Linked DNA regions of Aquibium microcysteis. The protein of the gene in region 1 interacts with the protein of each later gene in a pairwise test. Links are inferred from orthologs where the notes say so. Each region holds a gene or a part of one and is shown on either strand. Other genes may lie near its edges.

Evidence for each region. Proteins that work in one complex are often made in the same cells at the same time.
Region 2: the proteins of def (region 1) and IAI54_RS17600 interact in binary tests that used the Escherichia coli proteins (3 or more experiments, as listed by UniProt). The link is inferred for Aquibium microcysteis from one-to-one orthologs.

Annotation. Positions count from the first base shown.
Region 1 is NZ_CP061080.1:4,948,550-4,956,078, reverse strand. What follows is about bases 2,822-5,749. They hold def (peptide deformylase), read right to left. Parts: upstream 4,586-5,749; coding sequence 4,058-4,585; downstream 2,822-4,057. Other genes in these bases: IAI54_RS23355 (DNA recombination protein RmuC), read left to right, coding at 4,688-5,749; IAI54_RS23370 (FMN-binding negative transcriptional regulator), read right to left, coding at 3,278-3,901; fmt (methionyl-tRNA formyltransferase), read right to left, coding at 2,822-3,108. In the rest of the region: dapE (succinyl-diaminopimelate desuccinylase), read left to right, coding at 1-410; IAI54_RS23390 (transporter), read left to right, coding at 414-1,004; tRNA pseudouridine(38-40) synthase TruA, read right to left, coding at 1,188-1,997; IAI54_RS23380 (hypothetical protein), read right to left, coding at 1,997-2,176; more of fmt, read right to left, coding at 2,173-2,821; more of IAI54_RS23355, read left to right, coding at 5,750-5,929; IAI54_RS23350 (diguanylate cyclase domain-containing protein), read right to left, coding at 5,939-7,529. UniProt on the Escherichia coli protein: Removes the formyl group from the N-terminal Met of newly synthesized proteins. Requires at least a dipeptide for an efficient rate of reaction. N-terminal L-methionine is a prerequisite for activity but the enzyme has broad specificity at other positions.
Region 2 is NZ_CP061080.1:3,778,804-3,786,187, forward strand. The notes cover bases 1,720-4,502. They hold IAI54_RS17600 (aspartate-semialdehyde dehydrogenase), read left to right. Parts: upstream 1,720-2,485; coding sequence 2,486-3,520; downstream 3,521-4,502. Other genes in these bases: IAI54_RS17595 (phosphatase PAP2 family protein), read left to right, coding at 1,720-2,199; IAI54_RS29160 (hypothetical protein), read left to right, coding at 2,253-2,378; IAI54_RS17605 (extensin-like domain-containing protein), read right to left, coding at 3,587-4,423. Also shown: IAI54_RS17580 (DUF805 domain-containing protein), read right to left, coding at 1-108; IAI54_RS17585 (hypothetical protein), read right to left, coding at 183-671; IAI54_RS17590 (DUF6152 family protein), read right to left, coding at 703-1,047; more of IAI54_RS17595, read left to right, coding at 1,282-1,719; IAI54_RS17610 (hypothetical protein), read right to left, coding at 4,518-4,670; IAI54_RS17615 (3-hydroxyacyl-CoA dehydrogenase), read right to left, coding at 4,847-5,794; IAI54_RS29320 (AMP-binding enzyme), read left to right, coding at 7,223-7,384.

The DNA of each region.
Region 1 (7,529 bases):
TCAACGTGCGCTTCAACGACCTCTGGACGGTCGAGACGATCCAGGCCGAGATCCACAACCGGCTCGACCGGGCGGTAGCACGGCGGCGGCTGCGGCCCGGTCGCGATGCGCCCGCCGCCTACGACATCGACTGGGGCGTGCGGCCGAGCCACGTGTTCCTCACCCGCGACGACCGGCTGATCGGGACGCTGGGTTCGTCGATCGAAGCCGTCACCGGCCGCCGGCCAGGCCTGTCGACCTCGGGCGGCACGTCCGACGCCCGGTTCATCAAGGATTTCTGCCCCGTGGTGGAGTTCGGCCTCGTCGGCCAGACCATGCACATGGTGGACGAGCGCGTCGCGCTTGCCGATCTGGAGACGCTGACGGCCATCTACGAGCGGTTTCTTGCGGACTGGTTTGCGGGGAGCTGAGCCGTGCCGTCCGCCGAGCAGATCCACGTGCAGCTCACCGGTGCCTGGCGCATGATGCTCGGTCGCGCCGACGGCCTGCGCATGCTCGACCTGTCGGCCGACGGTTTCTGGACCTCGTTCTTCGCCATCGTGGTGGCGCTGCCGGCGCTGTTCGCCGGCTGGGTGTCGATCGCCAACGGGATGGCTGCTCTCGATCCGGACGGTCCGGGGCGGCTGTCGCTCATCCTCCGGCTCGCCGTCATCGACCTCTCGTCGTGGATCCTGCCGCTCGTGGCGCTGGCATTGGCCGCCAGACGCGCGGGCATCGGCGACCGGTACGTCCCCTACGTCGTGGCATCCAACTGGGCCACCGCGATCGTGGTGTGGATCATGCTGCCGCCGAGCATCCTGCGCCTCGCCATGCCGGACGCCGCCGACCTGTCGGCGCTCGTCTCGCTCGGGCTCTTCTTCCTGACGCTGGTCTTCTCCTGGCGCCTGACCAACATCGCCATCGGCAAGGGCGCCGCGGTCGCGACCGGGGTCTTCGCCGCGATGGTGGGAATGTCGCTGTTCGTGCTGTTCGGGATGCAGGATCTGCTGGGGCTGGCGGGGTAGGCGGTCGGCAGTCGGCAGTCGGCAGTCGGCAGTCGGCAGTCGGCAGTCGGCAGTCGGCAGTCGGCAGTCGGCAGTCGGCAGTCGGCAGTCGGAAAAAGGGATCGATGCGACGCGCCGTGTCAAGTCGGTTAGGAACTATCCGTCTGCCCTACTCCCTACTCCCTACTCCCTACTGCCTACTGCCTACTGCCGACTGCCTACTGCCGACTGCCGACTGCCCATTGCCAACTCACCATCGCCCGCGACTTCCGCGTACTCCACCCCCACCAGATACAATCCGTCCGGTGGCGCGACGGGGCCGCAGGCGCGGCGGTCGCGGGCGTCGAGTGCGGCGCGCATGTCGGCGGGTGTCCAGGCGCCTTCGCCGACCCGCTTCAGCGAGCCGACCATGGAGCGCACCTGATTGTGCAGGAAGGACCGTGCGGAGGCGCGGATCTCGATCGCATCGCCGGCCTGCTCGACGTCGAAGCGGGCCAGCGTGCGCAGCGGACTGTTCGCCTGGCACTGGACCGAGCGGAAGGTGGTGAAGTCGTGCCGGCCGAGCAGAAGTTGCGCGGCGGCATGCATCGCCGGTGCGTCGAGCCGCTTCGCCACCCACCAGGCATGACCCCGCTCCAGCGCCAGCGGCGCGCGCCGGTTGACGATCCGGTAGAGATAGTGCCGCGCGGTGGCGGAGAAACGGGCGTCGAAAGCGTCGGCGACCTCTGTCGCACGGATGATCGCCACGCGTTCGCCGGCCAGCTGCAGATGGGCATTGACGGCATCGCGTACCGTGTCGCCAGGCCAGGCCTTCGCCAGGTCGACATGCGCGACCTGGCCGGTCGCATGGACGCCGGCGTCGGTGCGGCCAGCCCCGCGCAGGGTCAGATCCTCGCCGCAGAAGGCGCGGATGGCCTGCTCGATCGCCGCCTGCACGGAATGCTGGCCGGCCTGGCGCTGCCAGCCGGCATATCCCGCGCCGTCGTACTCGATGTCGAGCCGGTAGCGCGGCATCAGAGGCTCGCGAAGGCGCGGGGACAGACGAGCCGGCCGGTCCGCGGCGCGTCGCCGAAGGCGAACGCCTGCAGTGCCTCGCCCTGCCTGTCGCGTTCGAAACCCGCCGCGCGTTCGTCGACGGCGCGGGTCGCGGCGCGGTGTTCCTGTCCGGCCGGCCGGATGACGGAAGCGCTCATGTCAGGTGGTCTCCCGGAACGAGCTTTGCGCCACGGAGGAACTCGCCCGCCGCGAGCGGCCGGCCCCCGGCACGCTGGACCTCGACGAGGCGTACCGCGCCAGCGCCGCAGGCGACCGTCAGGCGGTCGTCGAGGATGGCACCGGGTGAGCCGGTCCCTTCCGCGAGCACGGAGCGGAGCAGCTTCAGCCGCTCGGCCTTGCCGCCGATCCTCACCTCGCACCAGGCGCCCGGAAAGGGAGAGAGGCCGCGGATGTGGCGGTCGACGCGCGCCGCGGGAAGGCCCCAGTCCACGCGCGTCTCCGACTTGTCGATCTTGCGGGCATAGGTGACGCCATCGGCGGGCTGCGGTGAGAGCACGAGCGCTCCGGCTTCGAGGGCGGCCAGAGCCTCGACCATCAGGCCGGCGCCCTCCTCCATCAACAGGTCGTGCAGGTCGCCGGCTGTCATGTCCGCACCGATCGGTACCATGCGGGACAGTGCAACCGGGCCCGTGTCGAGGCCCTCCTCCATCTTCATGATCATCATCGCGGTTGCCTCGTCGCCTGCCATGATGGCGCGCTGGATGGGAGCCGCGCCCCGCCAGCGCGGCAGCGCGGAAGCGTGGCCGTTGAAGCAGCCGAGGCGCGGCGCCTCCAGGATGGGGCGCGGAAGAAGGAGGCCGTAGGCAACGACCACGGCGACGTCCGCCCGCAGGGCGCTGAACGCCTCCTGCTCGGGCTCTCCCTTCAGGCTCTTCGGGGTGCGGACCTCCAGTCCGAGCCGTTCGGCCTCGACGTGGACGGGCGACTTCGTCAGTTCCAGTCCGCGGCGGCCGGCGGCGCGCGGCGGCTGCGTATAGACGGCCACGACCTCGTGCCCGGCCTGGACGATGGTCCGCAGCGTGGCGACGGAGAAGTCGGGCGTGCCCATGAAGACGATGCGAAGCGGCATGACGGCGGTCCGGAGCTGTGGCGAGCGGCTCGAAGGCCGAGCGCCTGTCGGACGCTCATGCCCCGCTTCAAACGGGTTTACGACGGCGAGGTCAAGTCACCTGGCATTGCGAAAGCGACCGCTGCCATGCCGACACGACGGGCCAAGGACGCTTTCCCGCATGCGCGAGCTATTTCCGCAGCCTCCGCTCCATGGCCGAGGCAACGTCCTCGTGGCCCGACGCCCTGATGCCCGCGACGGCGCCGGAATAATCGCGCTCCTCGCGGTTCTGGCTGAGCTTCGACTTGGCGAGCACCCGCGTCACCTCGATTCGGAACGCGACGATGCTGCCGAGCATCTGCGTCATGTAGTCCGCCGGCGCGTCGGCCATCCGCCAGGCGCCTGCCCCGTTCAGCCGCCGCTCATGGGTCCGCGTCAGAAGCCCGACCACCGCGCGCTTGGCCTGCTCGTCGTGCCGGAAGGCGATGGTGCCGTAGACGTGGACGACCTGATAGTTCCAGGTGGGGACGTGGCGGTGATGTTCCGGCTTCGACGGATAGAAGTTCGGCGAAACGTAGGCGTCGGCAGCGCGGAAGATCGCCAGCACCTCCTGCCCGTCGGCGACCAGCCGGTGCATGTCGTTGGCGAGCGCCACGTGCCCGATCAGCGTGCCGTCGGGAGCGGACAGCATCGGGATGTGATTGGCGACAAGCCCCTCCGTCGTCTGCGCGACGACGCAGGCCAGCGGTGCCGTCTCGATGACGGCCCGGATCTCGTGGGGATCGATCTCCTGGAAATGCGGGGGGATGTACATGTCGGGTTCCGGATAGGCTCTGGGTGCGGCTTTACCCGCCCGCTTCGAAGGGATTTACCAGCGCGAGGTCGATTCCTTCGAAATCCCGCACGTTGCGGGTGGCGAGCGTCGCGTCGTGGACGCGACAGATGGCGGCGATCATGGCGGATCGCGCTATCACCCCACCAGGGGGCCCGCCTTGTCCCTCGCCAGCTTCTTGAACTTGCGCACCACCATGTCGCGCTTCAGGCGCGAGATGTGGTCGATAAAGAGAATGCCGTTCAGGTGGTCGATCTCGTGCTGCAGGCAGGTCGCCATCAGGCCGTCCGCTTCCATCTCCCGCTCGGCGCCTTGCCGGTCGAGATAGCGCAGGCGGATCGTGGCCGGCCGCTCGACCTCGGCATAGTAGTCGGGGATCGACAGGCACCCTTCTTCGTGGACGTTGCGGGCATCCGAAGAGGACAGGATCTGCGGATTGATCACGACGTGCGGGTCGCGCTCCTCGCCTTCCTTGGACAGGTCGACCACGAGCATGCGCAGCGGCACGCCGACCTGGATCGCAGCCAGACCGATGCCGGGCGCGTCATACATCGTCTCCAGCATGTCGTCGGCCAGACGGGCGACGTCGCCGTCCACCCGTTCGACGGGACGGGAGACCTCGCGCAGGATCGGGTCGGGCAGGATGACGAGAGGCTTGATCGGCATGGCCTTCAGGTAATCGCTGGTCGCGAGAGCGTCAACCGCGCGTGCGGTTTCCGTTCATGTTTTGATCTTATGGTCGACCCACGAATCGCATAGGGCTCGACGATGACGGATTTTCCCACCTTTCTCTCGGCCCCGCTCGGCCAGATCGGCGCCACGACCGTGACGCCTGGACACGCGCTGGCCGGTACCGCAGCGCTGGTGGTGCTGATGTTCGCGTGGCTGGCGCTCGGGTTGCGGCGGATGGCGCGCTTGCGGGCGCAAGCGGCCGAAGACGCCGCGCAGGCGGCGCGGGAGGCGCAGGCAAGACTGGCGGAACTGACGCGGGTGCAGTCGGAAATGCAGGGGCGCATGGCGACCATCGCGGAGGTGTTCGGCTCGCGGCAGAACGAGCTGAACAGGGCGATCTCGGAGCGGCTCGACACGATGACCGGGCGGCTCGGCCAGACCATGACCGAGCAGACGAGATCGACGCATGAGAGTCTGGCGAAGCTGCAGGAGCGGCTCGCCGTCATCGACACCGCGCAAGGCAATATCCAGACGCTGGCCGGCCAGGTGGTGCAGCTGCAGCATATCCTGTCGAACAAGCAGACACGGGGGGCCTTCGGACAGTCGCGGATGGAGGCGATCGTCGCCGACGGGCTGCCGCACGGCGGTTACGAGTTCCAGGCGACGCTGTCGAACGGCAACCGGCCCGACTGCCTGGTGCGGATGCCGAACGGCGCGCCGGCGCTGGTGATCGACGCCAAGTTTCCGCTGGAGGCCTGGAACGCGATCCGCGCCGCGGCAGAAGGCGACGGGGTCGAGGGGCAGAAGGCGGCAGCCCAGGCCTTTCGCCGCGACATCGAGGTCCACATCAAGGCGATCGCCGAGAAGTACCTGATCAGCGGCGAGACGCAGGAGACGGCCTTCATGTTCGTGCCGTCGGAATCGATCTTCGCCGATATTCACGAGAAGTACGAGGCACTGGTGCAGCGCGCCCATCGTGCCCGGATCGTCATCGTTTCGCCCTCGCTGCTGATGCTGTCGATCCAGGTGATCCAGGCGGTGCTGAAGGACGCACGGATGCGCGAGCAGGCGCACCTGATCCAGGGCGAGGTGATCCGCCTGATGGAGGACGTGGGCCGCCTCGACGAGCGGGTGCGCAAGCTGCAGGGCCATTTCGCGATGACCCAGCGCGACGTCGAGCAGATCCTGACGTCGACGGAGAAGGTGACGAAGCGCAGCCAGAAGATCGAGGCGCTGGAATTCGGTGGCGACCATCCGGCCGATGCGGCGACCGCCCCGGCCGAGGTGGCGTCGCGGACCGGTTCGCTGCGGCTTCGGGTGGTCGACGGAGACGACTGACGCCGAGGATCAGGCGACCTTCGCCGTTCCGTCGCCGTGATGAAGCGCCTCGGCCGGGCGCAGCACGATGCGGTTGCGCCCGGCGCGTTTTGCTTCGTACAGGGCGACATCCGCCCTGGCGGTCGCGGAAGACAGATTGTCGCCGGCCGCGACCACATGCCCGCCGATGGAGGTGGTGACCCGGATCTCGGCCCCGTCGGAAAGCACGATGCCGGAACCGCGCAGCGCGTCCAGCAGACGCCTGCCCGTCTCCATGACGGCATCGGCGCCGCCGCGGACGAGAACCACGAACTCGTCGCCGCCCCAGCGCGCGCACAAGGTGCGGTCCTCCACGACGGTCGCTATCCGCCGCGCCACTTCCACGATGACCTCGTCGCCCGCCTGATGGCCACGTGAATCGTTGATCGACTTGAACAGGTCGACGTCCAGCAGAAGCAGACCGATCGATTCGCCCTTTGCTCGCACTGCGGCATGCTCGACGCCGAACGTGGCGGCGAAACCGCGGCGGTTGGCGATTCCCGTCATCGAGTCCAGAAAGGCGAGGCGCTCCAGTTCCTCGGTGCGCTCGCGGACGGTGCCCTCGAGCCTCTCGGTGTTCTCGCGCACCGCCCGCGCCATCCGGTCGAGCGCGATGGTCAGGCGGTCGATCTCGTCGGCGTCACGCGCCGCGACGGGGCGTGCGAACTCCCCACTCCGGAAGCGCTGCAGCGAACCCTCGGTCTCTTCGAGCCGATCGAGCACGCTGCGCTTGAAGAGCAGCATGATCAGCACGGCCGCCGCCACGATGGCGAGCGCAAGCAGTACTCCGAGCGGGGCGAACAGCCCCCGGCCGACGATCGCATCGACGTCCATCACGGTGACGTTGAACCAGCCCAGGCGGTCGAGATGCCCCACGCCGACCAGCATGGTGCGGCCGCCGATGTCGAGGAAGGCGGTGACGGCCTCGCTGCGGCCGGTCCGAAGATCGGCCATCATGGTCGCGAGGCGGGAGCGGTGCTCGGCCCGGTCGAGAAGCTGGAACACCGTCTTTCGCTCGGCGACCTCCTTGGTGAGACTGGCGAAGTCGATCTGGCCACGATCCCGTACGGCCTGGATCGCTCCCGAGCCGTCGACGAAGAGCGTCTCGACGCCCTCCTGGCCCGTGTTCACGACGTCAGCGACGAAGGACGACAGGTCGAGGCCGGTACCGATGACGGCGACCGGACCGTCGGGCGACTGCACGACGCAGTTGATCCAGACTTTCGTGACGGCCAGCGCGCGGTCGTTGTTGACGTTGAGACGACATCCCGGCCCGAGCGCGAGGGTTTTGTAGAACCAGGCGTCGGCTTCGTTCTCGCGCGACAGCGCGTAGCGCGGACGGCCATTCTGCGCGCCCGATCTGCCGTCGCCGTAGTAGTAGTTTCCCGAGACTGCGTGGACGAGGAAGTAGCTCCCATCGGCGAAGGCTGAACGAAAATGCTCGAGTGCGGTGAGACCGCGTGCCTTCTTTCCCGCGTGTTCCTCGTCGGCTGCCCATTCGAGGATGGTGGGTGAACGTGCCAGCGTCTCGGCCAGTGCCACTTCCCGGGTGAGGGGCTCGAGGCCGCGGTAGCGGTCGTAG
Region 2 (7,384 bases), 1.2 Mb from region 1 along the record:
AAAGCCTGCCGGCAGGTCGGCGCGGTCGAAATGGTAGCGGTTGCCGTCGTCGCCGCTTGCGAAGCCGATGCCGCGCTCGGCGTCGAAATAGAGAACGTCCCCCTTCACCGGCCCCTCGTCCGCTGCCTGATCCTCGGGCGAGGATCGGGCGCGAGGCGGGTCCTGTCAATCGCGGCCGCCGTTCAGACGAAGCCGATGAAGCGCCCGGCGACGAGAATGGCCGGCCACAGCATCAGCGAGAGGGCCGCCGACAGACGCTCGGCGCCGGAGAAGCCCTCGCGCTGTGTCGCGGCGCGGCGGCGACCGGCGCGCAGGATCATCGCGAGGTTGAGCCCGGGCAGGGCGATCAGCGCGAGCTTGACCTGGAAGGCGGGGTTGAAGGCGTATTCGCTGGCCCGGATCGAAAACAGCGCCAGCCCCGTCGCGACCGCGCCGGCAAAGGCTGCGAGCGCCAGCGGCCGCAGCGCGGCGACGAAGAGCCGGCCGTCGAAGCGGGAGAAGAAGCCTAAAATGCGCAGATCCATCAGCCCTGCTGTCGACACGAGAACGCCGAGCGACAGGATATGCAGCGCGTTCACCAGCGGGTAGGCGACGAAGGAGGCGCGCAATGCGGCGGCAGGCGCGAGCACTTCGATCGCTCGGAGCAGGTCCAGGAGCGGCGTGGTGTCCACGGCGGCCGGCGCAGCGTCGGCCGAGCCGCCGTCAGGACGGCGCGCGGGAGGGGTAGACGTCGAAGGTCCGTCCTCCGACGATGACGCGCACCGCCTTCATGCGGTTCTCGCCCGCGTCCTGCGAACGGTTGCCGATCGCGGTGACCTCGTCGCCCACGTGCGCGACCTCTTCGGTGAAGCCGGCGGCGGTGGTACGCGACGGCGGCGCCAGTTCCACGCGCCAGATCGTGCCGTCGACGTCGACATCGATCGTGGCGTGCGGATTGCCGATGGAGATCCCGGCGATGACGCCTTTCAGCTGGAACAAGCCGTCCTGCGTCCACGACCAGCCGTGATGGGCCAGCGCGACCGCGGGCGTGAGCAGCGCGACCGTCATGGCGGCCGCGAAGCCGCGAAAGCGTCGAGACGACATCCCGATCATCGGCGTTCCTTCCAGCTGGTCTCCGTCGATCCTGAACATGGGGCGCTCGTCCGCAGCGTCAAATCACGCCGGGTTGATGATGGGATCGACCACCCGCCGCGGCCGCCGGTTTGCAACTCGCCCGTGGCATCGCTAGATCGGCCGGATTCGGGTGCGATGCGCTCGGGCGGCGGCAGGGAGCCTTCAGACATGATTTCACGTGAGTCGGCCTCGGCACGGATAGAGCGGCTGAGGCAGGCGACCTCGGAGCGCCTGACGCTGCTGGCCTTCAACGCGCCATCGGCCTTTCGCTTCGCCCGCCGCCGTCTGGATGCCCGCACCGCACTGCGGGGCCGTCACGAGCCCTGGCGGCGCTTCGCGGTGGTATCGATCGCCCTCATCGCGCTGGCGGCCGCCTATTTCGATCCCGTCTTCGCTGCGCTGCCGCGCGAGTGGCGCAGCCCCGCCTACGGGTTTGGCCGCATGATCACCGATTTCGGGCTGTCCGGGCCCTATCTGATCCCGCTCGCACTCTTCCTGGTGTGGACCGCGACGGTGGACTGGCCGGCCTTTTCCCGCCGCGCGCGCCTCCATCTGTTCAACGCCACGGCCGCCGCCTGGTATGCGTTTCTCTCGATCGCCGGGTCCGGCCTGCTGACGACGGTGCTGAAACAGATGTTCGGCCGCGCAAGGCCGAAGCTCGCCGGCGAACTCGGCGCCTTCCACTTCGATCCCTTCACCCTCGACGCAGCCTATCTCAGCTTCCCGTCGGGCCATGCCACCACCGTGGGGGCGGTCTGCTTCTGCGCGGCGATCCTGTTTCCGCGCCTGCGGCTGGCCGCGATCCTGGCCGCCCTGTGGTTCGGCTTTTCGCGCATCGTCGTCGGCGCGCACCATCCGAGCGACGTGGTGGCCGGCCTCCTGATCGGCGGCTGGTTTTCCTACTGGGTGGCGATCCGCTTCGGCAAGGCGGGTCTGGTGTTCCTCCTGCCCGAGGGGAGGCTGCCGCTGCGGCGACGTTCGTTCCACCTCCTGCCCCTGGCCGCACACCGCGCCTTCCGGCACATCGTCCACCGGACCGAGATGCAGGCGCATCGCATCGCAGGCAAGCGATACGACATGGTCTGATTGACTTTGCGGTACGGTTGTGGCTATGAGCGGCACGTTCTGCGGAGCATGACATGCGCGGCCTGACCATGGCTTTCCTTTCCTTCGGCACGACCGGCTTCCTCGCCGGCTTCGGCCGCATGGGCGCGCGCGTCTCCTCCCCGAAAACCCCGGCCAAAACGACGACCGCCACGGTCTGACCACCTCGGCCTGCTCGCCCCTCTCCCGGGTCCGGCCCGGGGAGAAACCCGCCGCGGCCAGCGGGTTCACCAATCCAGGCGAGAGGAGAGGGACAGGAGTTTCCAAGATGGGTTTCAAGATCGCAGTCGCCGGTGCGACCGGCAATGTCGGGCGCGAGATGCTCAACATTCTCGACGAGCGCGGCTTTCCAGCGGACGAGATCGTCGCGCTGGCCTCCCGCCGTTCGGTCGGCACGGAGGTGTCCTACGGCGACAGGACGCTGAAGGTGAAGGACCTCGCCACCTACGACTTCTCCGACACCGACATCTGCCTGATGTCGGCCGGCGGCGCGGTCTCGAAGGAGTATTCGCCGAAGATCGGCCGCCAGGGCTGCGTCGTTATCGATAACTCCAGTGCCTGGCGATACGATCAGGACGTGCCGCTGATCGTGCCGGAAGTGAACCCGGACGCCATCACCGGCTTCACCCGGAAGAACATCATCGCCAATCCGAACTGCTCGACCGCCCAGATGCTCGTCGCGCTGAAGCCGCTGCACGACGCCGCCACCATCACCCGCGTCGTCGTGGCCACCTACCAGTCGGTCTCGGGCGCGGGCAAGGACGGCATGGACGAACTGTTCACGCAGACCCGAGCGGTCTACGTGGCCGACCCGGTGGAAAACAAGAAGTTCACCAAGCGCATCGCGTTCAACGTCATCCCCCACATCGACGTCTTCATGGAGGACGGCTACACCAAGGAAGAGTGGAAGATGATGGCCGAGACGAAGAAGATGCTCGACCCGAAGATCAAGCTCACCGCGACCTGCGTGCGCGTGCCGGTGTTCATCGGCCACTCGGAGGCCGTCAACGTCGAGTTCGAGAAGCCGATCTCCGCCGATCAGGCGCGTGACATCCTGCGCGAGGCGCCCGGCTGCCAGGTGATCGACAAGCATGAGGACGGCGGCTACATCACCCCGCTCGAATCGGCCGGCGAGGACGCGACATACATCTCGCGCATCCGCGAGGACATCACCGTCGAGAACGGCTTGTCGCTGTGGATCGTCTCCGACAATCTGCGCAAGGGTGCTGCCCTCAACGCGGTCCAGATCGCCGAACTGCTGGTCGCGCGCGGCCTGATCCAGCCGAAGAAGAAGGCGGCCTGAGCCGCCAGCCCCCCGCAGGAATGCCTCTCCCCCGTCGTTCGCGAGGGGGAGGGCGTACGGCGGACGCTATTGGCACAGACGGTAGCCCCCGCGGCGCCCGGCCATGTCGAGATGCAGGTGGTCGTCGTGGAAGGCGTCCGACCCGGGTCCGAGCACGGTGGTGAAGTGCAGGCAGGCGCCGGCCTGCACCGCGCGCTGGAACGCCTCCTCGATGTCGCCCTTGCCCTGGCGGGGCACGATCGCGAGCGGTTCGTGGCCCTCGAACGTGAAGCGCGCGATATCGACGGCGTTTCCTTTCGCGTGCTCCGAAATCTTCGCGCCCGGCTGACCGTTGCGGCCGCGGCAGACATAGGTCGAGGCATGCGTGATGCCCGATAGCGTCACTTCGTCACCGAGCGCGCGGGCGGAAGGCTGGACGACGTCACGCACCCAGCGCGCGGTGGCGAGGGCAGCGGGACATGTGAGCTGCGTGTCGGGCTCGAGCGTCACACCCGGCGCCGGTTCGGGCAAGTCGTAGGGCTGCGGCACGCCGCAGCCGCCCTCCCCCTCCACGGGATCGAGCCGCATGAAGACGGCGCCCAGCCGGGTGAGTTCGGCCTCGCAGGCGGCGATCTCGGCCTCCGGCAACGGCTCCGGCGGTGGCGCATCGGCGATCGGGTCGGGCTTTTTTTCGGGAGGGGCCGGCGCCTCGTCGTCCTTCGCACGATCCGGATCGGCCGGAGCGCCCGAGCCGTCGCTCCGGCCCGATGGGCGCGGGTCGGCGCTCCCGTCCGGCTCTGCCGGCGATGCCGCAGCATCCGTCCGCGGCGGCGCGACCGGCAGCGGCGCTTCGTCCGGCAGATCGACCGCGGCCGCCAGCAGGACGACGGCGGGAAGAAGGATGAGCCGTCGCGGAAACCTCATGGCCGTCGCCCCTCGAACTGCTGGACGACCCTAACGCGCGGCGCCGACATTGGCTCCCCCCTGGGCGCCCGGCCGAGGACAGCGCGTGCGGAGCTCAGAAGCCGAAGAAGGTGCTGCCGATCCAGTAGGACGCGATCACGAGCAGCAGCGGCAGCGACAGGTCGACGATCCTGCGACCGAAACCCTTCAGCGGCCTTTCCGGCGGCGGGGCCGACCTTGCGGGTTCCCAGCCGATGTTCTTGGTCATGCGACGGTCTCCTCCGACGATCCCCGGCCTGACCGCCGACCTTGCGGCATGAGGATTAACCATTGCTTGTCGCAAAGGGCCGGAAGTCTCGGGATCGCGTCACTATTTCCGCCGGGGAGCGGGCATTGTGCGGACTGGCGGGCGCGGCCGGGCTGCCCGCCTTCCCTCTCCGCCGCTCAGGTGCCGATGTCGTCGTCCGAGCGGCGCTTGTGGGCTGCCAGCGCCATCAGCCGGCGGTCACGCCAGACCTGGCGCTCCGCCAGCCGGTCGGCCGGCAGCTTCGCGCGACGATCGGCCTCGACCGTCTCCAGCACGGGACCGGCCCAGTCCACCCGGCGCTGCATCTGGTGGAACATGGTCTCGTAGATGCCCTGGTAGCGCGCGACATAGTCGCGGACGCCGGCCGGCGCGTTGAGGTCGATGGTCTCGAAGGGTCCCATGAAGGACCAGCGCAGGGCGAGCCCGTCGCGGATACCGATATCGACGTCCTCGATGCTGGCGTAACCGTCGGCGACGAGCCGGAAGGCCTCTTCGAGCAGCGCGCCCTGCAGCCGGTTCATGATGAAGCCGTCGAGCTCGCGCTTCATCACCAGAGGCGCGTGTCCGGCGGCCACGAGCAGCGCGCGCGTGCGCTCGACCGTCTCGGGCGAGGTCCAGGGTGCAGGCACCACCTCCGCCGCCGGGATGAGATAGGGCGGGTTGAGCGGATGGACGACGAGGCAGCGGTGGCGCCCGGCGAGATGCTCGGTGAAGCTCGAGGGGAGAAGCGCGGAGGTGGAACTCGCAATCACGGCATCCGCGCCTGCCAGGCCGTCGATCAGCGAGAACACCTCGCGCTTGACGTCCCGTTTTTCGGGCGTGTTCTCCTGGACATGGACGGCGCCGGCCAAGGCCTCGCCGATGTCTGCGGTGACGGAGATCCGTGCCAGCACCGCCTCGGGCGACTGCCCGCGCAGGAGGTCGTTGGCCTCGAGGTCGCCGAGCACGCCCTCGATGAAGCCGCGGGCGCCCTCCGTCGCCGCCGCGACCTGATCCCACATCGCCACCTCGTTGCCCGCCCGCGCGAAACTGATCGCCCATGCGCGCCCGATGAAGCCGCTGCCGATGATTGCAACCTTTGCCATGAATGTCCTCCTGAGGAGCCTCCGGTTATCGCAGGCGAGCGGTGCTGTCGACGGGGAACGGCAAGGGCGCGGCGAATCCATGGTCGTGATGGAAGCGCCCGGGCGGCGGCCGGAGGGATCGCGGCGCGAGCGTCGCAAGGCTGCGGTCGCTGCACGCGGTCGACGTCTGCCGCCCCTTTCGTTGCCTTGCGGCAACCATGGCGATATGGGTGCGCCGGAACCGACCGTTCAGGACCCGTTCGCAGGAGTTTCCGATGCTGGGCGCCGTCGCGAAGGCAGTCGTCGATGCACTGGCCGCAGATCCCGATCGCCCGGTCGTCTCCGGCGAGGCGGAACTGAGCGCAGGCGGGCTGCTGGCCGGGTCGGCCGGCTTCGCCAACGCTCTGAAGGCTCACGGCTGCGGACAGGACAGCCGTGTCGTTCTCTACCTGCAGTCGAATGTCGACCTGCTCGCCGGACTGATCGGCAGCTGGATGGTCGGCGCCTGCGTGCTGATGATGGACTTCCGGACGCCCGGTACCCAGCGATCGGCCGTCGCCAGGCGGATCGGCGCGACGCTCTCCGTCGAGGGACGGCGCATGCCGAAGACGCCCGATGATTATCCGTGGGTCCCCTTCGACGAGACGTGGCGCCGACCCGCACCCTGGATGGACTTCGCCGCCGTCGTGAACCCGCAGAACTCGTTCGCGCTTTGCGCACTCTCGTCGGGGACGACCGGATCGCCGAAGATCTACCTGCAGAGCCATGCGATGGTCATGGGACGGATGGGACACGGGATAGAGCCGCTCAGATGGCCGGAGGATCTGCTCCTCGCGCCGATGAGCCTCTCGATCTCGGCGACACGCGTGCGGGTGCTGAACTACCTGATCGGCGGCGGGCGTATCCACTTCACGCCGCCGATGGCTTCGGCAGGGGAACTCATCGAAACGCTGTCGGCGACCCGCGCCTCTGGAACGGCGCTGCCGCCGAGCATCATTGCCACGATGGTTCGGGCGATCGGCGTGCGCCCGCAACCGTATTTCCCGCATCTCAGGACGCTGCGCAGCACCGGCGGTCCGGCCCTGCCGGAGGACAAGATCGCCGCCTACCGCTACCTCACGCGCGGTTACCGGATGGCCTACTCGTCCAATCTGACCGGGACGGTGACGATGCTGTCGGGCGAAGACGTCCTGAAGCGGCCGGAGACCGTCGGGCGCCCGATCAGCGGGGTGCGGGTCGAGATCGTCGACACTGCGACGGGCAGGCGACTGCCGGGCCGGCAGGCCGGGCTTATCAAGGTCATCACGCCCAACATCAGCGACGAGACGATCGAACCTGCGGACGCTCCGCCCGGGGGCCGCGAGCAGCGTGGTGCGGACTGGGGGATCGCCGGACATCGGCATCCTCGACGACGACGGCTTCCTGACGATCGTCGGCCGGGACGCGGACATGATCATCCGTGGCGGCGTCAACGTCGCGCCGCAGGAGATCGAGGCCGTCCTCGCGCGGCACCCCGCGGTGACGGAGGTCGCCGTGGCCGGGATCGACCATGCGATCTACGGCCAGGAGATCGTCGCCGCGATCGTGTGCAGCGGCGTCGGAGAGCAGGAG